2 regions of the Streptomyces sp. CRCS-T-1 genome follow, and region 2 is predicted to be linked to the other one. Evidence: riboswitches for the same ligand, from Rfam matches in the RefSeq annotation. Region 2 holds a riboswitch; the other holds the start of a gene.
What was found. Region 2 has a riboswitch for cobalamin ahead of NNW99_RS00960 (CoA-acylating methylmalonate-semialdehyde dehydrogenase). Riboswitches for the same ligand answer to the same signal wherever they lie in the genome.

Region 1 (15,255 bases), 1.1 Mb from region 2:
GGGTGGGCGTCGGGATGGCCAGTTCGACGGCGGACATCGTGGCGACCCTGCGCTGTGTGGCGGGGATCCTCGCGCTGCCCTGCGACACCGACGTGGTGCTCGGCGTCCTGGCGGCGATCGAACGGTCCGACAGCGTCTTCCTCGACGAGTTCGCCCTGCATCTCAGCGGCCGGCACCGGGTGGTGCGGCGGCTGGGCACGGACATCGGCTTCCACACCGCCTATGTGATCGAGCCGGGCACGGTGGACACCGCCGCCGTGACCTCGCGGCTCCTGGAGCACTACCGGCGCCGCGGGGAGGAGTACGAGCGGTGTCTGACCGACCTGCTGAAGGGCTTCGCCTGCGGTGACGCGGCCGCCATCGCGCGGGCGGCGACCGCCAGTGCCGTGCTGTCCCAGGAGGTGCTGCCCAAGGCGACGTTCGACCGGGTGCTGGCGCACCGGGAGCGGTTCGGTGCCGACGGTGTCTTCGTCGCGCACACGGGCTGTCTGACCGGCTATCTCTTCGTCCGCCGCCCGGGCTCCCGCCTCAGATCCGAACTGTCCGCGTTCTTCCGTTCGCTCGGCCACCAGTGCTCTTTCGCCCAAGGAGGCTACGGGTGATCCACCCCCATATCGCCGACGCCCTGAAGGTTCCCGACCTGGTCCGGCTCACCGACGGGCTCGTGCTGCTCCGGTTCGAGTCGATGAAGATCTACTCGGCGCTGGCCGCCGTGCGCCGATTACTCGACCGGGGTACGGTCCGGCCGGGCCAGACCCTGATCGACAGCTCCAGCGGCATCTACGCCTACGCCCTCGCGCTGGCCTGCCACCGCCACGGCATGCGCTGCCACATCGTGGCGTCCACCACCGTCGACGCCACCACCCGCGCACAGTTGGAGATCCTCGGCGCGACCGTCGAGCAGGTGGAGCCGTCCCGGAATCTCAAGCTCGACCAGGAGTTACGGGTACGGCGGGTGCGCGAGATCCTCGCCGAGCGCCCCGACTGCCACTGGATGCGCCAGTACCACGACGACATCCACTGCCTGGGCTATCACGAGGTCGCCGACCGGATAGCGCAGGCGTTCCCCGACACCCCCCTGACCGTCGTCGGCGGCGTGGGCTCCGGGGCCTCGACGGGCGGTCTCGTGGAGCGGCTCAGGGAGACGGAGCGCTCGGTGCGGCTGGTCGGCGTGCAGCCCTTCGGCAGCGTCACCTTCGGCAGCCAGGACCATCACGACCCCGAGGCGATCATCGCCGGTATCGGGTCGTCGATCGTCTTCGACAACGTCCGCCACCATCTCTACGACACCGTGCACTGGATGGACTTCACCCACGCCATGTCCGGCGCGGTCAGTCTGCTGCGCGAACACGCCGTCTTCGCCGGGCTGTCCACCGGCGCCGGGTACCTGGCCGCGACGTACGAGGCCCGCCGCCACCCCGACCGGCTGCACCTGGTGATCGGCGCCGACACCGGACACCGCTATGTGGAGCGGGTCTTCGCCCGGCACCCGGAGGCCCTGGACCCCGCCTCGCTGAAGCCCTTCGAGGTCCGCGACCCCGAGGAGATGAGCATGCCCTGGTCAAGGATGGCGTGGCGGCGCACGGCCTGCCCGGCTCGGTGGAAGGAGCGGGCGGCATGACCGTCGTCTGTCTGGAGTCGCTGACCTTCGGGCTCGGGCACCTGGTACGCGCCGCCGACCGGCTCGGCGAGCGGCTGCTGCTCCTGACCCGTGACCCCGATTACTACGCCTACGAACTGGACCGGCTGCCCGCCGGCGCCCTGGACGTCGTGGAGACCGACACCTTCGACGTGGAGCGGGTGGCGGAAGTGCTGGGGCGCACGCCGGAGTTGCGGGGCCTGATCAGTTCCACCGACACCTGGACCCTGGCGGGAGCCGACCTCACCGCCCGTTTCGCCCTGCCGGGGCTCGATCCGGAGGTCCTCAGGTTCACCCGGGACAAGGCGGCCGTCCGCAACCGGCTGTACGAGGCCGGTCTCACCCGTGGCCGGGCCGCCGAGGCCGCGGGGCCGCAGACGGAGGCCCGGGAGCTGCTGCTCAAGGAGGTGGGCCTGCCGGCGATCCTCAAGGACTCGGCGGGCACCGGAAGCCAGAACGTCTGGCTGGTCCGCGACGAGGAGGAACTGGACCGGGCCCTGCGGGAAGCGGCGGAACAGACTCTCAAGGGGCGGCTGTTCGCCGAGCCGTACTTCGGCGGGCCGGTGTACAGCGCCGAGACCCTCACCTGGGCGGGCCGCACCCGGCTCCTCGGCGTGTCCAGCAGGCTCATGTCGGCGGAGCCGCGCTTCCGCGAGGAGATCACCGCCTTCCCCGTCGCCTTCCCGGAAGGGCAGGGGGCCTCGCTGGAGCGGTGGCTCGACGAGGTGCTCGCCGCCGTCGGGTACACGGACCGTTTCGCGCATGTGGAGTTCGTGCTGACCGGCGACGGTCCCGAGGTGGTGGAGATCAACCCCCGGATCGGGGGCGCGCTGGTCGGTGAGGGGCTGTGCCGGGCGCTCGGCGTCAATGTGTACGAGGCGATGATCGAGGGCGCGCTCGGCCGCCGTCCCGGTCTGATGGACGCGGAGTTGCCCGGAGGCCCGGCCGTGGCTTTCGTCCTGGGATATCCGGCCGAGCCCGGGGTGTTCACGGGGGTCGCCGGGCTCGACCGGCTGGCGGACCTGCCGGGGTCACCCGCCTGGTACCCCGTCCGCCAAGTCGGGGACGTCGTGGAGCACTTGAGCGACAGCCGCGGCTACGCGGGCATCGTCTACGCCGAGGCGGAGACGGCGGAACTCGCCACGCACCGCGCGGTCGCGGCCGCCAACGCCCTGCGCGTGCTCACCGAGCCCTCCGGTGGGTGAACGGCCCGAGCGGAGCGCCGGGTTGTTCCCGCTCAGTGGCCCGCTGCGCTTCCTGCTGCTCAGTTCCTTCCTGATCCCGCTCGGCAGTTTCATGGTGCTGCCGTTCATGTCGGTGTTCCTGCACGAGCGGCTCGGGATGGGGCTCGGCACGGTCGGTGTGGTGCTGGCCGTGGCGTCGCTGGTGCAGTTCTCCGGCGGTGTCGTCGGCGGGGCGCTCGCGGACCGGATCGGGCTGCGCCGCACGATGCTGTGGGCCCTCGTCGTACGGACGGCCGGGTTCGTCGGCCTCCTTCTGGCCCTGCGCTGGCCGCCCCTGGCGGTCGGCGCGCTGGTGCTGACGTGCTGCGGAGCCGCCCTGTACCTGCCCGCCAACAAGGCGTACCTGGTGCACGGGGTGGACGAGGAACGCCGGCCGGCGTTCCTGTCGGCGGGCAACGCGGCACTCAACGCGGGCATGGCGGTCGGCCCGTTGATCGCCGGGCCGTTCGTGCTGTCCTCGCCCGGCTGGCTGTTCGCGGCCGTCACGGCGCTGTTCCTCGCGGTCACGGCGGGCCACGCCGGGCTGCCCGCCGCAGGGGAGCGCCCACCCGGCACGGAGGTCACCCGGCAGGGTCTGCTGGCCGGGGTGGCCGTCCTGCCGTTCGCCGCCAACGCGCTCGCGTTCTACCTGTACTTCCACTTCCAGCACTTCCTGGCGGTGTACGCGGTCGAGCAGGCCTCCAGCGAGTTCTACAGCCTGGTCCTGCTGCTCTGCTTCACGCTGGTCATCGTCGTCCAGCCGCTCGCCTCCGGGCTGATCCGGCGCATGCCGTACGCGCTCGCGCTGACGGTCGGATTCGCGGGTCTGGCGGCCGGGCTGGCCGTGCTGGCGGTCGGCAGCCGGACCGCTCTGCTGGCGGGCGGGGCGCTGATCACCCTGGGCGACATCGTGCTGTTCCTGAAGAACGACCTGGAGGCGCTGCGCCGCAGCCCGCGCTCCGACGCCGTGGTCTTCGGCCAGCAGCGGCTGGCCGCGGGGCTCGGCGCCTGCGCGAGCGGGGTGCTGGGCGGGCAGCTGTACGGCCTCGGCGAAGGCGCCGGGCACACCGGCTGGTTCTGGCTGCTGGCGGCCGCGCAGTGCCTGCTGCTGCCTCCGCTGCTGCTCTTGCTGCGAAGGCACGCCGAGCGGCGAATGCAGGTCCCATCAGACGAAGAAGGAGCACTGAAGCCGCATGACACGGACGGGCGGGTTCCAGGACGATGACTTCTGGACGGAGTTCCACGACTTCCTCTTCTCCGAACAGCGCCACACCCAGGCCGAGGAACTCCTCGGCACCTCTCCCCTGCTGTCCTTCACGCCCGGCGCCCGGGTGCTCGACCTGTGCTGCGGCCCGGGCGTGTTCACCGTGCCGCTCGCCCGGCGCGGCTACGAGGTGACGGGCGTGGACCTCAGCCCGGCCCTGCTGGACCGGGCGCGCAAACGCTCGGCGGACACCGGCACCGACGTCAGCTACGTCCAGGCGGACGCGCGTGAGTTCGAGGCGCCGGGCGGCTTCGACGTCGTACTCAACATGTTCACCTCGTTCGGCTACTTCGAGGACCCCGCCGACAACGCGCGCGTGCTGCGCACCATGTACGACTGCCTGGCCCCCGGCGGCACCCTCGTCCTGGACCTCGCGGGCAAGGAACTGCTGGCCCGCAAGGTCACCCCGCCGAAGGTGGTGACGCGCGGTGAGGACCTGATGGTGCAGACGGACACCGTGCTGGACGACTGGGCGCGGCTGCGCAGCGACTGGGTCCTGGTGCGGGGCGAGCGGGTCACCCGAGCAACGCTGGTGTGGTTCGTGTACAGCGCCGTGGAGCTGCGGCGAATGGCCGAGGAGGCGGGGTTCGGGGGCGTGGAGGTCTTCGGCGGTTTCGACGGCCGGCCCTACGACGAGAACGCCGAGCGGCTGGTGCTGCGGGCGGTCCGGGAGGTGTGACGTGGGCACGGGGCGTGCGGGGCGGGGTCGCACGCCCTGTTGACCGCGACGGCGCGGAACGTACTATCACCAGGTCATCGCCGCGACGGGAGACAGGAAGCCGGTGCGAATCCGGCACGGTCCCGCCACTGTGACCGGGGAGTGCACCCCTTCGACACGCCACCGCGCGAGCGCGGGAAGGCGAGGGGGAACGTCGATCCGGGAGTCAGGACACTGACCCGCCGCGGGCCCGATCCGAGGAGCGCGGACTCCCCAGGAGGCTCTACGTGTCCCACCTGCTCTCCCCTGCCCGCCGCCGGCGCACCACCCTGCGCGGCGCGGCACTCGCCCTGTCGGCGGCGCTGCTCGTCGCCGGCTGCGGCTCGTCGTCCGACAGCACAGACCGGGACGCCAAGGCCTCGGCGCCCGCGGGCTTCCCCGTCACCGTGAACAACTGCGGGGTGAAGACGACGTACGACAAGCCGCCGTCGCGGGTCGTCACCATCCACCAGCACCCGGCGGAACTGATGCTCGCCCTCGGTCTGAAGGACCGCGTGGTCGGCACCGCCTTCCCCGACTCGGCCGTCCTGCCGGAACTGCGCAAGGACTACGAGGCGATACCGGAACTGTCGAAGAAGGAACCGTCCTTCGAGACGGTCCTGGAGGCAGAGCCGGACCTCGTCTACGGCGGCTACGGCAGTGCCTTCGCGGAGAACGAGGGCCGCTCCCGCAAGGCGTTCGCCGACGCCGGCATCGACACCCACCTCAACCGCGAGTACTGCGGCAAGAAGCGGGTCACGATGAAGGACACCTACGACGAGATCCGCACCGTCGGTGAGATCTTCGGTGTCTCCGACCGGGCCGACAAGCTGGTCGCCGACCTGGAGGGCCGGGTCGGCAAGGCGGCCTCCGCCGTCGAGGGCGAGTCCGCGGTACCGGTGTTCGTGTACGACAGCGGCGACAAGACCGCCTTCACCGCGGGCGGCAAGAGCCTCGGCACGGAGATCATCCGGCTGGCCGGCGGCAAGAACGTCTTCGCCGACCTCGACGACGTCTTCGGGGACGTCTCCTGGGAGCAGGTCGTCGAGCGCAAGCCCGAGGTCATCGCCATCTACGACTACGCCGGCGCCGGAAGCGTCGAGCAGAAGAAGAAGTTCCTGCTCTCCCAGCCGGCCCTCGCCGATGTGCCCGCCGTGAAGAACAAGCGGTTCGTCGTCCTGCCGCTGACCGCGACCCTGGTCGGCATCCGCTCCGCGTACGCGGTCGGGGACCTGGCGCGCGGGCTGCACCCCGAGAGCTCCCGGTGACGCAGCCGGCCACCGAGGCGCCCGCGGTGCGACGCCCTGTCCCGCCGGGGCGGCGGACGGGGCGCACCGGCCTGACGGTCACCCTGCTCGTCCTCACCGCCCTGCTCGTCGTCTCCGTCACGGCGGGCCTGGCGATCGGCTCCGTCCAGGTGCCGCCCGGGCAGGTCTGGGGCATCCTGACGCACGCGCTGGGCGCCGGCTGGACGGAGCCGGACTGGTCGGGGGCGCGCGAGACCATCGTGCTGGACGTGCGGGCGCCCCGGGTGCTGCTCGGGGTGGTGACCGGGGCGGGCCTCGCGGTCGTGGGCACCGCCCTGCAGGCCCTGGTGCGCAACCCGCTCGCCGAGCCGTATCTGCTGGGCGTCTCCTCGGGGGCGTCGCTGGGCGCGGTGTCGGTGATCGTGTTCGGGGTGAGCGTGTTCGGGCCGGTGTCGCTGTCGGCCGCCGCGTTCCTGGGCGCGCTGGGCGCGCTGCTGCTCGTCTACGCCACCGCCCGGACCGGCGGACGCATCACCTCCGTACGGCTCGTGCTGTCCGGGGTGGCGATCGCGGCGGTGCTCACCGCGCTGCTGGATCTGCTGCTGCTGACCACCGACCGGGGCAACGAGGCCCGTGCGGTGCTCGCCTGGACCCTCGGCGGCCTCGGCGGCGTCAACTGGGACACGCTGTGGCTGCCGAGCCTGGCGACGCTGCTGGGCGTCGGCGTGCTCATGGTGCAGTCCCGGAATCTGAACCTGCTGCTGGCGGGCGAGGAGGCCGCGACCACGATGGGGCTGGACGTGGCCCGGTTCCGGGCCCGGATGTTCGTACTGGTCTCCCTCGTGACGGGCGTGCTGGTCGCGGCGGCCGGGCCGATCGGCTTCGTCGGTCTGATGCTGCCGCACATCGTGCGGCTGTTCGTCGGCGGCGACCATCGCCGGGTCCTGCCGACGGCCGCGCTCGGCGGGGCGGTGTTCCTCGTCTGGGCCGATGTCGCCGCGCGCACGATCGCCGCGCCGATGGAGGTGCCGGTCGGCGTGCTGACCGCGCTGTGCGGCGGGCCGTTCTTCCTGTGGCTGATGCGCCGGGACGCCCGGCGGAGCACGGATCGAGGAGTGGGATGAGCGCGATCGGAGCAGGGGTGGCCGCGACCGATCTCGATGTCGAGGGCGTCACGCTGACGGCCGGAGCGCGCCATCTCGTGCGGGACGTGTCCCTGACCGCCCGCCCGGGCGAGACCATCGGCCTGGTGGGTCCCAACGGCAGCGGCAAGTCCAGCCTGCTGCGGGCCGTCTACCGGGTGCTGCGCCCCGACAGCGGCCAAGTGCGGGTCGACGGCGCCGACGCCTGGTCGCTGCCCGTGCGGCAGCTGGCCCGTACCGTCGCGGCGGTGGTGCAGGAGTCGGGCGCCGACTTCGATCTGGCCGTCCGCGAGGTCGTCGCCATGGGCCGCACCCCGCACAAGCGGCTCCTCGCCGGTGACACTCCGGAGGACGCCGGGCTCATCGACTCCGCGCTCGCGGCGGTCGACGCCGCCCACCTGGCCGAGCGCCCTTTCGACCGGCTGTCCGGCGGCGAGCGCCAGCGGGTGCTGATCGCCCGCGCCCTCACCCAGCAGCCCACGCTGCTCGTCCTCGACGAACCCACCAACCACCTGGACATCCGGCACCAGTTGGAGGTGCTGGGCGCGCTGCGCCGACTGCCCGCGACGGTGCTGCTCGCCCTGCACGACCTCAACCTGGCCGCCTACTACTGCGACCGCCTCTACGTCCTGAACGAGGGCGAGATCACCGCCTCCGGCCCGCCCGTCGAGGTCCTCACGCCCCGGCTGCTGGCCGAGGTGTACGGGGTGGCGGGGGAGGTCACCGTGCATCCGCGCACGGGCGCTCCCCAGGTCACGTTCCTGCCCTGAGCGGGTTGGGCAGCGGCAGATAGCGGGCGTCGGCGCCGTCCGCGCCCGTCCAGCGCAGCAGGAGGTTCGTCTTGGCGGGAAGGGTCGGTGAGGCGAGCAGGGCGGGGATCTCGGGCAGGTCGTGGCGGGCGAGTTCACGGCGGGCGGCCGGCCAGGGGTCGAAGCCGGGGTGGCGTTCGGCGAGGGCACCGGCGATCTCGGTGAGGTGGTTGACGACCAGGCAGTACACCAGCCGCTCCCAGCCGGTCTCGCGGGAGACGTCCGGCAGCAGTTTCACGCCCTCGGCGTCCCGGTACAGCGCCTGCACGGGCATGCCGTCGGCGTCGACGGCGATCAGGGTGTTCTGCAGATGAGCCTCGATGACGACGCCGTGCCGGGCGAAGGCCTCCACGGCGGGCGGCACCACCTGCGCCAGATACGCCGCCCACCATGCCCCGGGATCGGCGGCGCGGTCGAGCGGGCTGCCGTCGAAGCCCTCGACGAGTCCGGCGGCGAGCAGCGGGGTCGCGCCGGGCACCAGATGTCCGGCGAAGCCGTCGCGGACGAGGACGGCCAGGGCCTCGAAGGCGAAGTCGGCGGTGCGGTAGCCGCGGTCGCCGAGCCAGGCCGGGGGGCCGTCGAGCGCGGGGAAGTCGTCGAAGGCGGCGCACACGGCCGCGTCGGTCCGGCGCAGGGCGAGCAGGTCGTGGCGCCACAGCCGGCGGATGTCGTTGGTGATGCGCACGTCCAGGCTGAACTTCAGGAACAGGTCCTGCTCGGGTGCGTAGAGCGTGCGGATCGCGGCCGTCGGCCAGGTGTCGAAGGCGGTCGTGCCGAGCCGGACCAGCCTCCCGTCCGCGAAGGCGGCGGCGAGTTCCGCGCTCGCCAGGTCGAGCTGCCAGGGGTGGGCCGGGAGCAGCCGGTAGCCGGGCGGGGCGGTGCCGAGGGCGTCGAGGGCCGAGGTGTCGCCCTCCTCGACGACGCGGTCCTCGCGCAGCCCGAGCAGGGCCAGTGGGAAGCGGGCGTACGCCTCGGGCGCGTACGGCAGCCAGCCCGCGGCCGGGCCGCCGCCGCGCGCCTTGGGGGCCGGGTGGTGGGTGTGGCCGGTGAGCAGGCACTGCTCGGAGCGAAGGTAGGGGTCGTCGGGCGGGGTCGCGCGGTCGCGGGCCTCCAGCAGGGCGGCCACGGCGTCCCGGCTGTCGATCATCTCGGCGGGCAGTTCGTGATTGGACAGCCCGGTGTGCCGGCGCAGTTCCTCGGCGACGAGTTTGACCAGCTCGGTGTGGTCGACGCGCTGCCAGCCGTCCGGCCCCTGGACCTCGGGCTCGGCGGGCCGCCGGGTCCCGCGCACCCGCAGCAGCCGGTCCCCGCCGGGCAGGCGGTGGATCCGGTGCTCGCCCTCCCGGCCGACCGGCCGGGCCACCTCCCGCAGCAGGCAGTTCAGCAGCGGCACGGCGGCGTACGCGTCGGCGGACGGGGGCATGAGGTCCACGCGATCCACTCGTTTCCCTACGTTCCTTGTGTTCTCTACGTTCCCCACAGCCCTTCCGGGACTTCCGGACTTCCTGGCGGAGATGATCATTATGTCGGTCGTCGTCATCGCGCCGTGACGCCCTATTCGTACCCGAGGAGCCCGCCCGTGCACCGTTCCCCCACCGCCGAGGCCGAGGTCGCCGACGAACTGGCCGTCGTACGGCCCGGCCTGCTGCCACGGTACGAGGCCGAACTGCCCGGCGCCCGGGCGGCCGTGCTGTCCCGACTGTGGCGCGGTCTGACCCATGATCCACTGCCCTGGGTGGCCCGCCGGGAGCAGGGCCGGGACGGGCTGACCCTGTCCCTGTCCGACGGCCGCCGGCTGCACGGCCCGCGCCCGGATCCGTACGCGACCGGTGACTACGTCACCGTCGTGGGGCTCGACGGGGTGGAGTACGACGATCCGGCGCGGCTGGTGACGGACCTCGCCGTCCCGCACTCCGCCTCCTTCGCCGCCGAACTCGGGCACAGCGTCGCCTCGCTGGCACTGTCGAGAGCGGGGCAGGAGGGGCAGGCGGGGGACGAGTGGCCGGGGAACGACTGGGAGTGGGAGCAGCGGATCGTCGACGGGCATCCCTTCCACCCGACCTGCCGGTCCCGGCCGGGTTTCTCGGTGGCCGAGCAGCTCGCCTACGGGCCCGAGCACCGGCCGGTCGTGGAGCTGGGGCTGGTGCCCGTGCGGGCGGAGGAGTGCCTGGTGACGGGCGCCTGGCCGGGAGATCTGCGGGACGGGCCGCGGGTGGTGCTGCCGGTGCACCCCTGGCAGGCGGCGCATGTGCTGAAGCGGGCCTGCGAGGAGCGGCGGCCCGGGCATCCGCTGATGTCCCTGCGGACGCTCGCCCTGCCGGGCGGGCCGCACGTCAAGACCTCGCTCAGCGCCCGGCTGACATCGTCGGTGCGGGACATCTCGCTGCCCTCGGTGGCCGCGTCCGCGCTGCTGTCGGACTTCGCCGAGACGCCCGCCGCCCGCACGGACGGCCTGCTGCACGTGACCCGCACCCTGGGCGCCGCCGCGGCCGGTTCCCCCGACTTCGCGGCCGTGCTGCGGGAGTCGCCGCAGACGTACGCCGGGAGCGGTGAACGGGTCCTGCCGGTGGCCGCGCTCGCCACCAGCGCGCTCCCCCGCTCCCCCGCCTGGCTGGCCGGCTTCGCGCGCCTGACCCTCACCGTCGGGCTGCGGCTGCTGGAGCTGGGCGTGGCCCTGGAGGCACACGGCCAGAACCTCCTCGTCGTCCTCTCGCCGGAGGGCGACCCGCTGCGGCTCGTCTACCGCGACCTGGCCGACATCCGCGTCAGCCCGGCCCGCCTCGCCCGGCACGGCATCACGGTGCCCGAGCTGCCCGCCCGGATGGTCACCGACGACGAACGCACGCTCCGCCGCAAGCTGTTCGGCTCCCTGGTGGCGGGCGCGCTGGCCGGTACGGCGGGGTCGGGGGCGGCGCTCACGGCGGCACTGGAGACGGCCGTACGGGAGCTGCCGCAGACCCCGGACCTCGCGGCACTGCGTGCGGAGCCCCTGCCCACCAAGGCGCTGACGCTGATGCGGCTCTCGCCGCAGACGCCCGGGGACCAGTGGGCGGAACTGCCCAATCCCCTTTCATGAACCTCGTTTTGGAGCACGGCACCGCCGCTCCATAAGATCCGCCGATGATCACAAGAAAACGACTGGCGGCGGGCGTGGGTGCCCTGCTCGCCGCGTTGACGGCCGGGATCGTCTTCCCGGCCGGAGCGGCCGCCGGCGAACCCACGGGCCAGGACGCCCCCAAGGTCGACCTCGTCCTCGACGTGAGCGGCTCGATGCGGGCGCGGGACATCGACGGACAGTCGCGGATGGCCGCCGCGAAGCAGGCCTTCAACGAGGTGCTCGACGCGACACCCGAGGAGGTCGAGCTCGGCATCCGCACCCTCGGCGCCGACTACCCCGGCGACGACCGCAAGACGGGCTGCAAGGACACCGCGCAGCTCTACCCGGTCGGCCCGCTGGACCGCACCGAGGCCAAGACGGCCGTCGCCACGCTCACCCCGACGGGCTGGACGCCGATCGGCCCGGCCCTGCTGAAGGCGGCCGACGACCTCGAAGGCGGCGACGGCTCCAAGCGCATCGTGCTGATCAGCGACGGCGAGGACACCTGCGCCCCGCTCGACCCGTGCGAGGTGGCCCGCGAGATAGCGGCGAAGGGCATCGGCCTGACCATCGACACGCTGGGCCTGGTGCCGACCGCCAAGCTGAGCAGGCAGCTGAGCTGCATCGCCGAGGCCACCGGCGGCACGTACACCTCGGTGGAGCACCAGGACGAACTCACCGACAAGGTCAACCAGTTGGTCGACCGGGCGGCCGATCCGGTGGTGACGCCGGTGGCGACCGAGGGCGCCGACCGGTGCACCGCCGCCCCGACGCTGAAGTCCGGCCTCTACTCCGACCGGGAGGAGTTCGGACAGCAGCGCTGGTACCGGGTGAACGTCCTGCCGGGGCAGGAGCTGCGCGCCTCGGTGAGCGTGGCGGCGGACCGGGCCGTGAACCCCGGCTACGGCGTGCTGATGCGGGCCGTGACGGTCAAGGGCCGGGAGATCGTACGCGGCGAGGCCGCGGGCAACGGCCGTACGGACGTGATCTCGACGGGGCTCAGATACCCCGAGCCCGAGCGTGACGACAACGACGGTGACAGCGACAAGCCGGCCGCGGAGACCGTGTGCCTCGCGGTCACCCACTCCTTCTCGGCGGCCTCCGGAGTGAAGACCACGCCCGGGCTGCCGCTGGAGCTGACCGTCGACGTCGTAGACGGCCCGAGCCAGGCGGGCGACGTGGCCTCCTTCGGTCTCGGCCGCGGCTGGTGGCTGCTCGGCGCGCTGATCCTCACCGGCTTCCTCGCCGGTCTCGTCTGGGGCTGGCTGTCGCGCTGGCGGTTCGCGGTCTGGAGGACCAACTGATGCGAGTGATACGTGCGTTGAGCGCCGCGTTGCTGACCCTGGGCCTGGCGGCCGTGCCCGCCGCGGCCGACTCCTCACCGAGTCCGTCACAGGACGACGCCTCGGCGGCGCCCACTCAGGCGGGCACCTCCTTCCGTACGGCGACGGAGATCGAGCAGGGGCAGCGCGCCACGGCGAGCGGCTCCACGGGCGACTACCTGTACTGGTCGTTCCCCGCCGACACCGGGCAGCGCCCCACGGTCGCGGCGACGGTGAAGCTGCCGGACACCCACGCCGCGCAGACCTGGCAGATCGACGTGTACGACGGGCTGCGCCGCCGCCAGGCCTGCCAGTACGGTGCGCAGACGCGCACCGCCGCCGCGAACGCCGCCTCCGTGGAACTGGCCTGCGTGCTGCGCACGGTCCGCTCCTGGTCGGAGCCCTGGGCGAACGACCCGCTGCCGGGTACGTACTACGTCCGCCTGACGGCGACCGGCGTGGCCGCCGCCGACCTGGGCCTCCCGGTCGACTCCGAAGTACGGGTGGACTCCAAGGACATCGGCGGATCCGCGGCGGTGGACGGCTCGCTGGCCGAGCCGCTGGTGCCGGGGATCGCGACGCGGTCCGGGTCCGGGTCCGGTTCCGGGGACGAGGAGGAGTCCTCGGCGGTCCTGGCCGGGCTCGAACCCGAGGACGGCTGGACGTCCGGCTGGTGGTCGGACCGGTGGGTGTGGACCGCGGTGGGCGGGGCGCTGGCCGCGCTGGCGGGGGTCGCCGGGTACGCGCTGACGCGCGGCTCGGGGCGGCCGTCACGGGTGCCGCCGACCGCCTGACCTTTCCTGGACTCGGAAGGCCCGCTTCGTGCGGGCCTTCTGTCATGTGTCGCGGAGCGCTTTCGCGAGCGTGCCCTCCCCGCTCACCTCGACCCGGCCCTCCCTAACGGCCTGGACCAGGCTCAGCTCGCCCCGGCCGATGGCCGTGCACGTGCCGGTGTCCAGGACGAGCAGGGCGTCAGGCTCCCCGGGTGCGGGCCCGTCGCCGTACACGGGCCCGTCCTCGGCACCGGCGTGGAGATGGAAATGCCCTTCCTCCAGCCGGACTTCGACCAGCCCCTCCCCGTCCAGCTGTCGCAGCAGGGGCAGGGCGAACCAGTGCGCCCGTACCGCGTCCGTCGGCCGCCGCTCCCCCAGGTCCGCCTGCCCCCACTCCCCCAGCGCCTGGAGCACCGGCAGCAACTCCCGCCCCCGCTCGGTGAGTTCATACACCGAGGCCGCGCCGGGCGGTGGCAGCCTGCGCCGGGTCGCGAGGCCGTCGCGCTCCATGTCCCGCAGCCGCGAGGCGAGTACGTCCGTGCTGACGCCGGGCAGGTCCGCGTGCAGGTCGGTGTAGCGGCGGGGACCGGCGAGGAGCTCCCGGACGATCAGCAGGGTCCAGCGGTCGCCGACCAGGTCGAGCGCGCGGGCGGCGGAACAGTACTGGTCGTAGCTTCGGCGAGGTGGCATGCGACGCAGTCTAGACAAGTTGTTGGACTTTCCAAGCGGCTACTTGGTAAAACCAAGCAACATCAATCGGCCGAGGGGAAGCGCGCGCATGGAGTTCCGGCAGTCGAGCAAGCTCAGCGAGGTCTGTTACGAGATCCGCGGCCCGGTCATCGAGCACGCCAACGCGCTGGAGGAGGCGGGGCACAGCGTGCTGCGCCTGAACACCGGCAATCCCGCGCTCTTCGGCTTCGAGGCGCCGGAGGAGATCGTCCAGGACATGATCCGGATGCTGCCGCAGGCGCACGGCTACACCGACTCGCGCGGCGTCCTGTCCGCCCGCCGTGCGGTGGCCCAGCGCTATCAGACGCTGGGCCTGGAGGTCGGAGTCGACGACGTCTTCCTCGGCAACGGCGTGTCGGAGCTGGTCTCCATGGCCGTACAGGCGCTGCTCGAGGACGGCGACGAGGTCCTCATCCCCGCCCCGGACTTCCCCCTGTGGACCGCGGTGACGACCCTCGCGGGCGGCAAGGCGGTCCACTACCTGTGCGACGAGCAGGCCGACTGGTACCCCGACCTGGACGACATGGCGTCGAAGATCACGGACCGGACCAAGGCGGTCGTGATCATCAACCCCAACAACCCCACCGGCGCGGTCTACCCGAAGGAGATCGTCGAGGGCATCCTCGATCTCGCCCGGCGGCACGGCCTGATGGTGTTCGCCGACGAGATCTACGACCAGATCCTCTACGACGACGCCGTGCACCACTCGGCCGCCGCACTCGCCCCCGACCTGGTCGTCCTCACCTTCTGCGGGCTGTCGAAGACCTACCGGGTGGCGGGCTTCCGCTCCGGCTGGCTGGTCGTCACGGGCCCGAGGCAGCACGCCAAGGACTACCTGGAGGGCCTCACCATGCTGGCGTCCATGCGGCTGTGCGCCAACGCGCCCGCCCAGTACGCCATCCAGGCCGCGCTCGGCGGCCGGCAGTCCATCGGCGACCTCACCGGGCCGGGCGGGCGGCTGCTGGAACAACGGGACGTGGCCTGGGAGAAGCTCAACGAGATCCCGGGCGTGACCTGCGTGAAGCCCAAGGGCGCGCTGTACGCCTTCCCGCGCATCGACCCCAAGGTGCACAAGATCCACGACGACGAGAAGTTCGTCCTCGACCTGCTGCTGCGCGAGAAGATCCAGGTGGTCCAGGGCACGGGCTTCAACTGGCCGACCCCGGATCACTTCCGGATCCTGACCCTGCCGCACGCGGACGACCTGGAGGCGGCGATCGGGCGGATCGGGCGGTTCCTCGGCGGGTATCGGCAGTAGGTCCGTCAGCCAGGGGGACGGCGGTACACAGCCTCATTGTCCGGTCGCTGTCCGG
Region 2 (15,255 bases):
GATCCGGACGCTGCCGTGCGCGGAGACGCCGACGCCGCCGCCCATGACGATGCCGTCCATGACGGCGACGTAGGGCTTGGGGTAGCGGGCGATACGGGCGTTGAGGTGGTACTCGTCGCGCCAGAACGCGCCCGAGGCGGAGCCGTCCCCGTCGCGGGCGTCGTCGTGGATGCCGCGGATGTCGCCGCCCGCGCACAGGCCGCGCTCCCCCGCGCCGGTGATGACGACGGTCTCGACGGCCGGGTCCCGTTCCCATTCGGTCAGGGCCTCGTCGATGCGGCGCACCATGCCGTGGGTGAGGGCGTTGAGGGCCTTGGGCCGGTCGAGGACGATGTGGGCGGCCCGGCCCGTCGTACGGAAGAGGACGTCGGTCATCCGAGTGCCTCCGTCAGGCCGCGGGCCACGATGACGCGCATGATCTCGTTGGTTCCTTCCAGGATCTGGTGGACTCGCAGGTCACGGACGATCTTCTCGATGCCGTACTCGCTGAGGTACCCGTACCCCCCATGCAGTTGGAGGGCGCGGTCGGCCACCGAGTACCCGGTGTCGGTGGCGAAGCGCTTGGCCATCGCGCACAGGTACGGCGCCTGCGGGTCGCCGACGTCGAGCGCGTGGGCGGCCTGCTGGACGAGGGCGCGGGCGGCGGCGAGTTCGGTGGCCATGTCGGCGAGCCGGAAGCGCAGTGCCTGCGCGTCGAGCAGCCGCTGCCCGAACGCCTCACGGTCGGCGAGGTGGGCGAGGCTGCGGTCGAGGGCGCTGCGGGCGCCGCCGAGCGAGCAGGCGGCGATGCCGAGCCGTCCGCCGTTGAGGCCGTTCATCGCGATGCGGAAGCCCTGCCCCTCGCGGCCGAGGAGCCGGTCGGCGGGCAGCCGGACGCTGTCCAGGACGACCTGGCGGGTCGGCTGGGCGTTCCAGCCCATCTTCCGTTCGTTGGCGCCGAAGGTGACGCCGGGGTCGTCCTTGTCGACGATGAACGCGGAGACGCCGTCGGGCCCGTCGCCGCCGGTGCGGGCCATGACGATGTACAGCTGGGAGGCCCCGGCTCCGGAGATGAACTGCTTGACGCCGGTGAGGATCCAGTGGTCGCCGTCCCGGACGGCCCGGGTGGTGAGGGCGGCGGCGTCCGAGCCCGCGCCGGGTTCGGTCAGGCAGTAGCTGGCGAGGTCCTCCATGGCGCACAGCCGGGGCAGCCGGCGTTCGCGCTGGGCGGCGTCGCCGTACCGGTCGATCATCCAGGCGACCATGTTGTGGATGGAGAGGTACCCGGCGATGGACGGGCAGCCGGAGGCGAGGGACTCGAAGACGAGGACACCGTCGGCGCGGGTCAGGCCCGAACCGCCCGACTCCTCACCGACGTAGACGCCGCCGAGCCCCAGTCCGGCCGCCTTGCGCAGGACGTCGACGGGGAAGTGCTTGTCGCGGTCCCAGTCGAGGGCGTGCGGGGCGAGGTGGTCCTGGGCGAAGTCGAGGGTGGTCTCGACGAGGGCCTGCTGGTCCTCGGTGAGCAGGGTGCTGGTCATGGTCGCTCAGCCCATCGTGGGGATCGTGAAGCTCGCGCCTTCGCGCAGCCCGGCGGGCCACCGCGAGGTGACCGTCTTCGTACGGGTGTAGAAGCGGATGGCGTCGGGGCCGTGCTGGTTGAGGTCGCCGAAGCCGGAGCGCTTCCAGCCGCCGAAGGTGTGATAGGCGACCGGCACCGGGATGGGCACGTTGACGCCGACCATGCCGGTGTTGACCCGCCGGGTGAAGTCGCGGGCGGTGTCCCCGTCGCGGGTGAAGATGGCGACGCCGTTGCCGTAGAGGTGCTCGCTGGGCAGGCGCAGGGCCTCCTCGTAGTCGGCGGCGCGTACGACGGAGAGGACCGGGCCGAAGATCTCCTCCTGGTAGACGCGCATCGCCGGGGTGACCCGGTCGAAGAGGGAGGCGCCGGCGAAGAAGCCGTTCTCGTGTCCGGGCAGGACGAAGTCCCTTCCGTCCACGACGAGTTCCGCGCCTTCCTCCACACCGAGATCGACGTAGGAGCGCACGCGGTCGACGGCGTCCTGGCCGACCAGCGGCCCGAAGTCGGCCTCCGGGTCGTCGCTGCGGCCGATGCGCAGGCTGCCGATGCGTTCCTTCAAGCGGGCCACCAGCGCGTCGGCGGTGTCCTCTCCGACCGGGACGGCGACGGAGATCGCCATGCACCGCTCCCCCGCCGAGCCGTAGCCCGCGCCGATGAGGGCGTCCACGGCCTGGTCGAGGTCGGCGTCCGGCATCACGATCATGTGGTTCTTGGCGCCGCCGAAGCACTGGGCGCGCTTGCCGTGGGCGGCGGCGGTGGCGTAGACGTGCGCGGCGATCGGCGTGGAGCCGACGAAGCCGAGGGCCTCGACCCGGGGGTCCTCGAGCAGGGTGTCGACGGCTTCCCGGGCGCCGTTGACGACGTTGAGGACGCCGGGCGGCAGACCGGCCTCCAGGAACAGTTCGGCGAGGCGCAGCGGGACGGACGGGTCGCGCTCGGACGGCTTGAGGATGAAGGCGTTTCCGCAGGCGAGGGCGGGTGCGGCCTTCCACAGGGGGATCATCGCCGGGAAGTTGAAGGGCGTGATCCCGGCGACGACACCGAGGGGCGCGCGCAGGGAGTGGACGTCGATGCCGGTGCCGGCGTTGTCGGTGAACTCGCCTTTGAGAAGGTGCGGGATTCCTGCCGCGAACTCGACGACCTCAAGCCCGCGCTGGAGGTCTCCGTGGGCGTCCGCGATGGTCTTGCCGTGCTCGCAGGACAGCAGCCGGGCCAGCGAGTCCTTCTCCTCCTCGACGAGTTGCAGGAACCTCATGAACACCCGGGCGCGGCGCTGCGGGTTCCACTCGGCCCACTCGCGTTGCGCGTGCGCGGCGTCGGCGATCACCGCCTCGGTCTCGGCCCGGCTCGCGAGGGGCACATGGGCCTGGACCTCGCCGGTGTTGGGGTCGTACACATCGCCGTACGTCCCCGAGGTTCCCGGGGTGTGCTTGCCGCCGACGAAATGGGTCAACTCACGGACGGGGGCGTGGTCTTGTACGCGGACCATCGGTGCCTGCTCTCTCGTCAGGTGGTCCGGGACGGCGCGCGGGTCCGTCGCACACGGACGCGGTGGCGTGCGGGTGCGGGGGCTGCGCGAGATCGCGTATGGCGAGGACCGTCAGAGGGTGACGGCCGGGCGCTGGACGATCCGTCGGGCACGACGGACGCGTCGGGCGGGTCCTCCGGGGTCGTGGGTGCACACCGGTGCCATGCGTGTCAGCTCCATCCTCGTGGACAACACGGAACATCCCACGGCCGGTATCCTGACTCCCGGATCAGCACACGCCGTCCGCCTTCCCGACATCCAGCTCGTCAGTGGCGTCCTGCTCGACGGCGTACTCCCCGGTCACAGTGGCGGGACCGTGCCGGATTCACACCGGCTTCCCTGCACCGCGGGCTTACACCGCGACTATATAGTTGGACGTCCTAGTAAATCCATCCCCCATCAGTGCGTGACGGACATCACACCTTGCATTCCGTCGTCCTCAGGTCATCATATGACCTGATCTCCCGGCGGGCTGGTTGATGCGACCTGCCTCCGGACAGCACGGCACGGCAAGGATGGGCAGGGCATGAGCGACCGGAACGAGCCCGCGCGACCGCGGGTGGGCGTGGTGGGTCTAGGAGCCATGGGCCTCGGGATGGCCCGGAGCCTGCGGGCGGCCGGGTACGACGTCGGCGTCCACGATCTGCGGCCGGAGACGGCCGCGGACTTCGCCCGCGAGGGCGGGACGGCGTTCGGGACCTGTGGCGAGCTGGCAGCCTCGGTGGACGTCCTGGTCGGCGTGGTGGTCAACGCCGCGCAGGTCGAGGCCGTGCTGTTCGGTGCCGAGGGCGCGGCCGGCCGGCTCCGCCCCGGCTCCGTCTTCGTCATGTGCTCCACGGTCGATCCGGGCTGGTCCGCCGCGATCGAAGGCCGCCTGGCCGAGCGGGGCGTGCTCTACCTGGACGCTCCCATCTCCGGCGGCGCCGCCCGCGCGGCGGCCGGTGAACTCACCATGATGACGTCCGGCTCCACCGAGGCGTACTCGCTCGCCGACCCGGTGCTCGAGGCCATGAGCAGCACCGTCTACCGCCTGGGAGAGCGCGCCGGGCTCGGCTCGAAGGTCAAGATCGTCAACCAGCTGCTCGCGGGCGTGCACATCGCCGCCGCGGCCGAGGCGATGGCCCTCGGCATCAAGGCGGGCGTCCCCGCCGAGGCGCTCTACGAGGTCATCACGCACAGCGCCGGCAACTCCTGGATGTTCGAGAACCGTATGGCCCATGTGCTCGACGGCGACTACACGCCCCTCTCGGCCGTCGACATCTTCGTCAAGGACCTCGGGCTGGTGCTGGACTCCGCGAGGCCGGAACGCTTCCCGCTCCCCCTCGCCGCCACCGCCCACCAGATGTTCCTCCAGGCGTCGGCGTCCGGACTGGGTGCCGAGGACGACAGCGCGGTCATCAAGATCTTCCCGGGGGTCGACCTGCCCAAGCCGGTGGAGGCCTGACATGTCAATCCGTCTCGGATGCATCGCCGACGACTTCACCGGCGCCACGGACCTCGCCAACAATCTGGTGCGCGCGGGCATGCGCGTGGTCCAGCTGATCGACACACCACCGGCCGACGCCGAGCAGGCGATCGACGCGGACGCCGTGGTCATCGCCCTCAAGTCGCGGACCGTCCCGGCCGCCGACGCCGTCGAGGCGTCGCTGCGGGCACTGGCGTGGCTGCGGTCCCTGGGCGCCGAGCAGGTCTACTTCAAGTACTGCTCCACCTTCGACTCGACCCCGGCCGGGAACATCGGGCCGGTGACCGAGGCCCTGATGGACGCGCTGGGCACCGACTTCACGGTCGCGACGCCGGCGTTCCCCGACAACGGGCGCACGATCTTCAAGGGGCATCTCTTCGTCGGCGACGTGCTGCTCAGCGACAGCGGCATGCGCCACCACCCGCTCACGCCGATGACCGACTCCAATCTGGTCTCCGTGCTCGGCGCGCAGACCACGCGGGAGGTCGGCCTAGTCGACCACACGGTGGTCGCCGACGGCGTCGAGGCGATCCGGGCCCGCGTCGACGCCCTGCGCGAGGACGGCTTCGGGCTCGCCATCGTCGACGCCGTCTCCAATGACGACCTGGTGCGTCTGGGCGCGGCGGTCCAGGGGTTCCCGCTGGTGACCGCGGGCTCGGGGCTGGCGATCGGCCTGCCCGCGAACTGGGGGTTCGAGCCGTCCCGCGCCGCCGCGCAGCTGCCGCCTCCCGCCGGCCACCGAGCGATCGTCTCGGGGTCGGTCTCCACAGCGACCAACCGTCAGGTCCTGGAATACCTGAGCACAGGCCGGCCCGCCTTCAGCGTGGACCCGCTGCGCGTGGCCGCCAGCGAGGACGTGGTCGAACAGGCCCTGGCCTTCGCCGAATCGCATCTGGACGACGGTCCTGTGCTCGTCTACTCCACCGAGTCCGCCGACACCGTCCGTACCGTGCAGGGCCGGCTCGGAGCCGCCGAGGCCGGTGAGCTGGTGGAACGGACGCTGGCCCGCATCGCCCAGGGGCTCGTGGCCCGTGGCGTGCGCCGGCTCGTCGTCGCGGGAGGTGAGACCTCGGGGGCGGTCGTCCAGGCGCTCGGTGTCACCGGGCTCCGGATCGGGCCGCAGATCGACCCCGGTGTGCCCTGGTGCGCCGCGGCACTGCCCGACGGGGAGACGCTCCACATCACGCTCAAGTCCGGCAACTTCGGCGGCCCCGACTTCTTCACCCGCTCCTTCGCACTCCTGGACGAGGAGGCAGCATGACCCCGCAGCCGAGCACCGCCGCCCAGGCAGCGCAGGACGAGGCGGTCGACCACGCCCGCCGCGAGATCGTCCGCGTCGGCACCAGCCTGTTCGCCCGGGGCTACGTCCATGCCAGCGCGGGCAACATCAGTGCCAAGGTGGGCGACGACCATCTGATCACGCCCACCGACGCCGCCCTGGGATTCCTCGAACCCGGCCGCCTGGCACTGGTCGACGCCCGGGGCGAGCAGATCGCGGGCGACCGTGCCAGCAAGACCCTTACGCTCCATCGGCGCATCTGTGCCGCCGACCCCACGGCCCGGTTCGTCGTCCACACCCACTCCACGCACCTGGTCGCGCTCACCCTGGCCGGGGTGTGGAGCGCCGCGGACGTGCTGCCGCCGATCACGCCCTACTACGTGATGAAGGTCGGGCACGTGCCGCTCATCCCCTACCACCGGCCCGGCGACCCCCGCGTAGCCGACCTGGTGACCGCCCTCATCGCCGACCACGCAGCGAGCCGAACGCCCATCAGGGCGGTGCTGCTGGACCGGCTGGGCCCCGTGGTCTGGGGCCCCGACGCGGCCACCGCACTCGCCGTCCTCGAAGAACTCGAGGAGACGGCACGTCTCTGGCTCCTGACCGACCGTCGCCCCGAGCCGCTCCCCCCTCACGCGCTCGATGAACTGAGGTCCACGTTCAACGCCGCGTGGTGACCCGCCTCTCCCCTGCCGGAGAATTCCCCTGAGCCGCTCAAAGGATCTCCATGTCCATGCCTATATCGGCGTCCCAAGTCTCCGACGTCGCCCGTGAGAACGCCGTCTTCCGCAAGGTCGTACGACGTATCGTCCCCTTCCTCGTCCTCTGTTACGTCGTCTCCTACCTGGACCGGGTCAACGTCGGCTTCGCGAAGCTGCAGATGTCCGACGACCTGGGATTCAGCGAGGCGGCGTACGGCCTCGGCGCCGGGCTGTTCTTCATCGGCTACTTCCTCTTCGAGGTGCCGTCGAACCTGATGCTGCAGCGCGTCGGCGCCCGCACCTGGATCGCCCGGATCATGATCAGCTGGGGCGTCGTCTCGGCGGCGTTCATGTTCGTCCACAACGAGGCGACGTTCTACGTCCTGAGGTTCCTTCTCGGTGCCGCCGAGGCCGGGTTCTATCCGGGGGTGATCCTGTACTGCACGTACTGGTTCCCGTCGCAGCGTCGTGCCCGGGTGATCGCGATGTTCATGTCCGCCATCCCGGTGGCCGGCATCTTCGGCAACCCGCTGTCCGGCTGGATCATGGACCGGTTCCAGGGGGTGAACGGCTGGCAGGGCTGGCAGTGGATGTTCCTGCTGGAGGCGATCCCCGCCCTCCTGATCGGCGTGGCCACGCTGTTCTACCTCGACAACAGCGTGCGCGACGCGAAGTGGCTCACCGACGAGGAGAAGGACGTCGTCGAGCGGGCGGTCGCCGAGGACGCCGCGCACCAGACCGTGCACGGCCGGGTCTGGGACGCCTTCCGCGAGCCGAAGGTGTGGCTGATGTGCTTCATCTACTTCTGCTTCGTGATGGGCCAGTACGCCCTGACGTTCTGGATGCCGACATTCATCGAGTCCACCGGCATCGAGGGCAATCTCGCGATCGGGGTGCTCAGCGCGGTGCCGTTCCTGGCCGCACTCGTCACGATGAACCTGTTCGGACGTTCGGCGGACAAGCGCCGCGAACGCCGCTGGCACCTGGTCGTCCCGAGCCTCATGGGCGCCGTCGGCTTCTCGCTGGCGGCCGGCTGGGCCGGGTCCACCGCGCTGTCCCTGGTCGCGCTGTCCGTCGCCGCGGCCGGTGTGCTGACCTGCTCGCCGCTGTTCTGGTCGCTCCCCACCGCGTTCCTCGGCGGTACGGCGGCCGCGGTCGGCCTCGCCGTGATCAACTCGGTCGGCAACCTCGCCGGCTTCGTCAGTCCCTACATGATCGGCGCGTTGAAGGACGCCACCGGCTCGACATCGCTCCCGATGTACGTCCTGGCGCTCAGCCTCGTCGTCGGCGCCGCCGCGGTGCTCACCACCGACAAGAAGACCGTCAACCGCTGACCGGTCCCTCCCGGTCGCCTCACAGGAGCCAGCATGCCGAGGTTCGCAGCGAACCTGTCCATGATGTATCCCGAGCACGACTTCCCCGACCGCTTCGCCGCGGCCTCGGCGGACGGCTTCAACGCCGTCGAATATCTCTTCCCCTACGCCTACGACAGCACGGAGTTGCGGCTCCGGCTCGACGACCACGGCCTCGCGCAGGTGCTCTTCAACGCGCCTCCCGGGGCCTGGGAGTCCGGAGAGCGCGGGATCGCGGCGCTGCCCGGGCGCGAGGCCGAGTTCCGCTCCGGGATCGCCCGGGCGCTCGAGTACGCCGCCGCACTGGACTGCCCGCGGCTGCACGTGATGGCGGGTCTCGTGCCGCCGGACTTGACTCCGAAGGAGCGGGCCGAGCACCGCGACACCTACCTGGCCAATCTGGAATGGGCGGCGGAGCAGGCCGCCGGGTCGGAGGTCGACATCCTGGTGGAGCCGATCAACGGCCGCGACATGCCGGGCTACTTCCTGTCCCGGCAGGCGGAGGCCCACGCGGTGGTACGGGAGGTGGGCGCCCCCAATCTCAAGGTCCAACTCGACCTGTACCACTGCCAGATCGTCGAAGGCGATCTCACGACGACGCTGCGCCGCGACCTGCCGACCGGCCGGGTCGGTCATCTGCAGATCGCCGGTGTGCCGGACCGTCACGAGCCGGACAGCGGCGAGCTCGACATCCGGCATCTGTTCGGCGTCGTCGACGACCTGGGCTTCGACGGGTGGATCGGCTGCGAGTACATCCCCCGGGCCGGCACGAGCGAGGGCCTCGGCTGGCTGAACCACTACCGAGGAGACAGCGCATGAGGATCGTCATCACGGGCGGCTTCGGCTTTCTGGGACGCGAGATCACCGACACCCTGCTGAGGTCCCGGACGCTCGGTGGTGCGCCGATCGACCGACTGGTGCTCACCGACCGCTTCGTTCCGGCCGAGGCTCCGCAGGCGGCCGATCCCCTGGTGGAGGTCGTACGGGGCGACCTGGTCGAGTGTCTCGACGAGGTGTTCGCGGAGCCGGTGGACGTGCTGATCCACCTCGCCGCCGCCGTCTCGGCCGAGTGCGAGGCCGACTTCGACCTCGGGATGAGCGCCAACCTGGACACCACCCGAGCCCTCCTCGAAGCCGCCCGGGCCCAGTCGGCCTCCGGGGGGCCGACGCCGCGCCTGGTGTTCTCCAGCAGCGTCGCGGTCTACGGTTCCGACCCGGTACTGCCGCTCCCGCCGGTGGTCAGCGAGTCGACCCTGCCCACGCCCCGGTCGAGCTACGGGATCCAGAAGCTCGTCTGCGAGCAGCTCGTCGCGGACTACACGCGCCGGGGCTTCATCGACGGGCGCGTGGCCCGGCTGATGACCGTGTCCGTACGCCCCGGCAAGCCGAACGCCGCCGCCTCCGGCTTTCTGTCGGGCATTGTCCGCGAGCCGCTCGCGGGCCTCCCCGCGATCTGCCCCGTACGCCCCGACCTGCGGGTGGCCCTGGCGTCACCGCGGCGCACGGTCGAGGGCATCCTCCGCATCGCCGAAGCCGAGCGCGGCAGCGGGGAGGGCAGGCTCGACGGCGGGCTGCCCGTCAACCTCCCCGCCCTCACGGTCACGGTCGCCGAGATGCTGGCAACGCTGCGGCGCGTGGCAGGCGACGCCGCGGCCGATCTGGTGACCGTCGCGCCCGATCCCGACATCGAGGCCGTCGTGGGGTCGTGGCCCTCCGTCTTCGACAACACGCGCGCCGCCGCGCTCGGACTGGGGCCCGATCCGAGCTTCGAATCGGTGGTGCGGGACTATCTCGCCGACCACCCCGAAGCGGTCCTGGTCAAGGCGTAGTGGACAGCGGGACGACCAGACCCGGCCTATAGACTGAAAACCATGTTTTCCAAGGTAAGCGGTCCCGTCCGGCTCGCGGATCAGGTCGCCGCGACCCTCTCGGAGGAGATCGAGTCGGGGCGGCTGGCCGAGGGCGACCGACTGCCGACCGAGGTCGAGCTGGTCAGGCAGTTGGGCGTCAGCCGCACGGTGGTGCGCGAGGCCCTGTCGCGGCTGCGCAACGCGGGTCTGATCGAACCGCGCCAGGGCATCGGTGTGTTCGTCCTGCCGCGGCGCACCCGGCCGCTCGACCTGGAGGCCGCCGACACCAAGGCGAAGGTGCTCCAGATCGTGGAGGTGCGCCGTGCCATGGAGGGTGAGGCGGCCCATATCGCGGCCACCCGGGCCACGCCCCTCGACCTGGCGCGGATGCGTCAGGCCCTGGACGCGATCGACTCGGCGGTGGCGGCCGGTGGCGACGGCGTGGACGAGGACCTCGCCTTCCACCGGTCCATCGCCGAGTCGACCGGGAACACGGTGATGGTCTCGACCCTGCGGTACCTGGGCGATGTGTCGCGCAGCGGTATCCGCGTCACACGGGCGAACGAGGCACGCCGGAACGACTTCATCGAAGCCGTCCGGGCGGAGCACCACGCCATCCTCGCCGCCATCGAGGCCCGCGACCCCGAGGCGGCGCGCACGGCCGCACGCCTCCACATGAACCACGCCGCCGCCCGCCTCCAGGACGCGGACGACGGTTTCTGGACCGACGCCGAGGACATCGAGGTGGATCTCGACGCCGCTCCCTGACGTGCTCGTACGGCCGGTGGGCCGGGTCAGGGGGCTTCGTGGCCGGAGATGCCGCGGAGGATCTCCTCGGTGTGCTGTCCCAGCAGGGGCGGCGGCAGCAGGTACCGGGCGGGTGTCGCGCTCAGTGCGACAGGGTGCGCGACCTGGCGGGAGGGCCGGTCTCCTTCAGTGCCGGAGGCGTCGGCGGGGAGGTCGACGATGCCCGGGAGGCCGAGTTCGTGGGCGAAGCCGAACGCCTCGTCCAGGTTGTTGACCGGGCCGGCCGGTACTCCGGCGGCCAGCAGGACCGCCGACCAGTGGTCCGCGCCGTCGGTGCTCAGCAGCCGGGTGAGGATCTCCTTCAGTTCGGTGCGGTGGGCGACGCGGTCGGCGTTGGTCCGGAAGCGGTCGTCGAGGGCTAGACCGGGTTCGCCGGCGACCTCGGCGAGGGCCGCGAACTGCTTGTCGTTGCCCACGGCGAGGGCGAGCGGACGGTCGGCGGTCGGGAAGGTCTCGTAGGGGGCGATGCTCGGATGGGCGTTGCCCATCCGGCCCGGGACCACGCCGGCGACGGCGAACGCCGAGGCCTGGTTGACCATGGCCGACAGCAGGGAGCTGAGCAGGTTCACCTCCACGAGCTGCCCCTCGCCGGTGGTGTCCCGGTGCCGGAGGGCGGCGAGGATGCCGAGCGAGGCGTGCAGCCCGGTGATCACGTCCACGAGGGCCACACCGGCCTTCACCGGCTCCCCGTGCGCCTCCCCGGTCACGCTCATCAGGCCTCCGGCGGCCTGTACGAGCAGGTCGTATCCGGGGATCGACGCGCCCGGGCCGCTGCCGAAGCCGCTGATCGAGCAGTAGATCAGCTCCGGGCGCCGGGCACGGAGTTCGTCGTGGCCGAGGCCCAGCCGCTCCATCGTGCCGGGCCGGAAGTTCTCCACGACCACGTCGCACTCGGCGACCAGGGCCCGCGCCTGTTCGCGGCCGGTGTCCGTGGCCAGGTCCAGGGTGACCGACCTCTTGTTCCGGTTCACGCTCAGGTAGTAGGTCGACGTACCGTCGTGGTCCGCCGGAGGCCGCCAGGCCCGGGTGTCGTCCCCGGTGCCCGGCCGCTCGATCTTGACCACGTCGGCGCCCAGGTCGGCGAGGAGCATGGTGGCGTAGGGTCCCGCGAGAACCCGGGAGAAGTCGGCGATGCGCACGCCACCCAGTGCGCCCCGTCCGTCCGGCCTGTTGTCCTGGGTGCTCACGCACCCTCCTCTCTGGTCATCCCGCCCGGCCATGCGGAGCGGGTTGCCCGGCCCTGCCCGTGACTACGATCGGAGGCCTGTGAGCAGACCACCGACGCCTGTGAGAGAGCAAGTTTCCTGATGGACCTGGCCACCCGCCGACGCCGAACCGCGCTGTTCCTCTTCTTTCTCATACCCGGCCTGTCGATCTCCTCGTGGGTCACCCGGACGCCCGACATCCGGGACCAACTCGATGTCTCGACGGCGCAGATGGGCATCGTCCTGTTCGGGCTGTCCGTCGGCTCGATGATCGGCATTCTCGGTTCGGGAACGCTCGTGGCGAGGTTCGGCACCCGGCCCGTCATGGGCGTCGCGACGGTGCTGATCATCGCGAGCATGGCCGTCATCGGCGGCGGGACGATGCTCTCCTCCGCCCCCGCGACCACCGCCGGGCTGTTCCTCTTCGGGGCCGGTATGGGCGGTGGGGAGGTGGCGATCAACATCGACGGTGCCGATGTCGAGCGGATCACGGGGCGGACGGTCCTGCCCACGCTCCATGGGTTCTTCAGCCTGGGCACCGTCGTGGGGGCCGCGTTCGGCATTCTGTGCACCGCTGTCTCCTGGCCTGTGCAGTGGCATCTGACCGGTATGGCCGCCGTCACGGCGGTCATGTTCGCCTACGCCTTCCGCGCCATTCCCCACGCCGTCGGCAAGACCCGGGGCGACGGCGGCTCACGGCCCGACGCGGGGGCCGCGCCGGCCGAGTCGCGGGTCTGGAAGGACCCGCGACTGCTGCTGATCGGCGGTGTCATCCTGGCCATGGCACTGGCGGAGGGTTCCGCCAACGACTGGCTGCCCCTGCTCATGGTGGACGGCCACGGCATGGACCCCGCCCTGGGGTCGGCCGTCTACACGGGCTTCGCCGCCGCCATGACGATCGGCCGTTTCGCGGGCGGACTCCTCATCGACCGGATCGGCCGCGCCCCCGTCGTCCGGGCCAGTGCCGTCTGCGCGACGCTGGGCATCTCCGTCGTCGTCTTCGCCGACTCGGCCGTCCTCGCGGGGGCCGCCGTTCTTCTCTGGGGCCTGGGAGCCTCGCTCGGCTTCCCGGTCACCCTCTCGGCGGCCGGTGACTCCGGGCCCGACTCGGCCGCGCGCGTCAGCCTGGTGGCGATGATCGGCTACGTCGCGTTCCTCGTCGGGCCCCCGTGTCTCGGTTTCCTCGGCGAGCACTACGGGCTGCGCGTCGCCATGGTCGTCGTCCTCGCCTTCACCGCCGTGGCGATCGTCCTCGCGCCCGCCGTCGGCAAACGCTCCACCACGGCCTCACCGGCCACCGAGCCGGCGGCACGGCCGTGAGCGCGTGAAGGCGGCGGGCCTCACCGGTCCTGTGACAGGGAGAGGAGTTCCGCGAAGAGCCCTCCGGCGTTCGCCAGTTCCTCGTACGTGCCCTGCTCGATGACCCGGCCCTGGTCCATGACGAGGATGCGGTCGGCGAGCCTGGTGTTCTCGAGTTGGTGGGTGACGACGATCGTCATGCGCTCGGCGGCGACGCGCTTGATCTCCAGGAAGATGGCGTGCTCACCACGGGCGTCCATCTGCGAGGTCGGTTCGTCCAGGATCAGCAGCGGGGTCCGCCGGTAGAGGACGCGGCCGCACGCGAGGCGCTGCCACTGCCCGCCGGACAACTCGGCGCCGCCCCACAGCTCCTTGGCGAGCAGGGTGTCGAGCCCCTCGGGCAGTTTCTCGATCGCCTCGCGCATGCCGACGGCGTCGACGACGTCCCACACCGGTGCGTCGTCGTCCGTCCGAGGCTGGCCCAGGGTGATGTTCTCCCGGGCACGCAGGGGCCAGCAGGCGAAGTTCTGCGGGACGAGCGCGGTGCGGTCCCACACGGCGTCCTGATCGGCCTGGGCGAGGTCGATGTCGTCCCACAGGACACGGCCCTTGTCGGCGAGCAGGATGCCGGTGATGAGCTTCGTCAGAGTCGACTTGCCCGAGCCGTTCTCGCCCACGACGGCCAGGATCTCGCCGCGGCGCAGCGTGAGCGACACTCCCGCGACGGCGGGTTCCTCCTTGCCCGGGTAGTGGTACACGACCTCGTCGAGGCGGATCTGGTCCACGCGTTCCGGGATCGTCGATTCCCCGCGCCTGGGGGCGCGTTCCCGCGCCAGGTCGAGGAAGGAGCGCATGTCGGCGAGGTAGAGCGAGGTGTGGAACAGGGCGGCGCCGTGGATGACGAACTGGGACAGGGCGGCCAGTGTGGTCTGGACGGCGATCACAGCGGTGGCCGCGACGGGCAGGGCGATCCGGCCGGTGGCGGCCAGCCAGGCGAGGGTGGACCAGGTGCACAGCAGGAAGATGCCGCCCAGGGCGCCGGCGCCCAGGGTGATGTGCAGCATGCGCGGCGCGGCGGTCAGGGTGCGCTGGTCGATCCGGTCGGACAGGGCGCGGTACCAGTAGGTGAGGTAGCCGGTCATGCCGTTGGCGCGGACCTCGTCGCCGAAGCGGGAGTAGGTGGCCCACCAGCGCATCATGGAACGCACGTTGCGGTCGGCGAGGTTGAGGTAGTGGGTCTCGTAGTCGACGCGTGCGGACAGGACGGCTCCGGCGCCTGCCGGGAGAACGGCCAGCAGGAGCAGCGGAAGCAGCAGCGGGTGCAGGGTCGTGACCACGCCGCTCGCGGCCATCATGCGGATCAGGGCGGACATGAACCGCTGGGCGTCCTGCACCATCAGCCGGGTGCGGGTGACGCCGATCTCGGCGGCCTCCTGCCGGTCGGCGAATCCGTCCTCGCCGTAGGCGCTCGACTCCACGCGGCACACGGCGGTCACGAGCGCGATGTCCGCCTCGGTCATCAGCAGCGGGGTGATCCTGCCGTCGGCGTACGCGGCCAGGGCGCTGCTGACGCGGCCGATGGCGGCGGCCACCGTCACGACGATCAGGGCGGGCAGCGCGGCGTGCAGGCGTTCGGACACGGTGCCGGTGCCGAGGATGTGGGTCATGGCCTGTGCGGTGAAGGCCAGGACGACGGCGGCCGCGGTGCCGGTGAGCAACTGGCAGGCCAGAAGCAGCACGACACCGGGCCTGTCGACGGCCCACGCCATCCGGGCGGTGTGTACGAGGACGGACGGCAGTCGTCGGCACATCGCGGTGAAACCGGCGTCTGCCAGCGGGTTCTTGCCGAACTTGCCCTCGAAGTTGATGGTGGCCGGTGGTGGAGGGGGCGGCGTCTTCGCTTCGTCGGTCGAGGTGTCAGTCACAGTCACCTGCATCCCTCCTCAGGGTCGATGCCGCGCCTGGGTGGCTCGGCGGTGCACGGCATAACGACCCGGACCGGGAATCGAACGCGAGCGATTCCGGACGCGTACGGCCCCGGACGCGGCAAGGGCTCGGACGCGTGAACGCCGCGCTGAAGCCGCCGTCGGGCGGCCGGAGTTGTCCGAAACACCGGTGTCTGAAACGCGAGTGACGGATGGGGTTCGAGGATTTCCGTCGTGTGTCTCAGGGCTCCCGTGACGGGGATCAGCGAAGCGCGTCGACCGC

Region 1: linked by a shared signal. The riboswitch ahead of NNW99_RS06105 (ABC transporter substrate-binding protein) and the one ahead of NNW99_RS00960 (CoA-acylating methylmalonate-semialdehyde dehydrogenase) in region 2 are both predicted to bind cobalamin.

What each region holds. Positions count from the first base shown of each region.
Region 1 covers NZ_CP101651.1:1,364,453-1,379,707, forward strand. Annotated here, with positions in the region: gene NNW99_RS06080 (hypothetical protein) at 1-602, shown strand, start outside; gene NNW99_RS06085 (cysteine synthase family protein) at 599-1,621, shown strand; gene NNW99_RS06090 (ATP-grasp domain-containing protein) at 1,618-2,844, shown strand; gene NNW99_RS06095 (MFS transporter) at 2,867-4,087, shown strand; gene NNW99_RS06100 (class I SAM-dependent methyltransferase) at 4,056-4,805, shown strand; cobalamin riboswitch at 4,898-5,021, shown strand; gene NNW99_RS06105 (ABC transporter substrate-binding protein) at 5,081-6,091, shown strand; gene NNW99_RS06110 (iron ABC transporter permease) at 6,088-7,194, shown strand; gene NNW99_RS06115 (ABC transporter ATP-binding protein) at 7,191-7,982, shown strand; gene NNW99_RS06120 (IucA/IucC family protein) at 7,966-9,444, opposite strand; gene NNW99_RS06125 (IucA/IucC family protein) at 9,601-11,097, shown strand; gene NNW99_RS06130 (VWA domain-containing protein) at 11,142-12,422, shown strand; gene NNW99_RS06135 (hypothetical protein) at 12,422-13,234, shown strand; gene NNW99_RS06140 (helix-turn-helix domain-containing protein) at 13,277-13,903, opposite strand; gene NNW99_RS06145 (pyridoxal phosphate-dependent aminotransferase) at 13,992-15,200, shown strand.
Region 2 covers NZ_CP101651.1:216,397-231,651, forward strand. Annotated here, with positions in the region: gene NNW99_RS00950 (enoyl-CoA hydratase/isomerase family protein) at 1-375, opposite strand, end outside; gene NNW99_RS00955 (acyl-CoA dehydrogenase family protein) at 372-1,520, opposite strand; gene NNW99_RS00960 (CoA-acylating methylmalonate-semialdehyde dehydrogenase) at 1,527-3,050, opposite strand; cobalamin riboswitch at 3,279-3,466, opposite strand; gene ltnD (L-threonate dehydrogenase) at 3,616-4,533, shown strand; gene otnK (3-oxo-tetronate kinase) at 4,535-5,815, shown strand; gene NNW99_RS00975 (aldolase) at 5,812-6,510, shown strand; gene NNW99_RS00980 (MFS transporter) at 6,567-7,868, shown strand; gene otnI (2-oxo-tetronate isomerase) at 7,902-8,705, shown strand; gene denD (D-erythronate dehydrogenase) at 8,702-9,715, shown strand; gene NNW99_RS00995 (FadR/GntR family transcriptional regulator) at 9,758-10,504, shown strand; gene NNW99_RS01000 (CaiB/BaiF CoA-transferase family protein) at 10,531-11,730, opposite strand; gene NNW99_RS01005 (MFS transporter) at 11,851-13,068, shown strand; gene NNW99_RS01010 (ATP-binding cassette domain-containing protein) at 13,089-14,978, opposite strand; gene NNW99_RS01015 (sulfite exporter TauE/SafE family protein) at 15,235-15,255, opposite strand, start outside.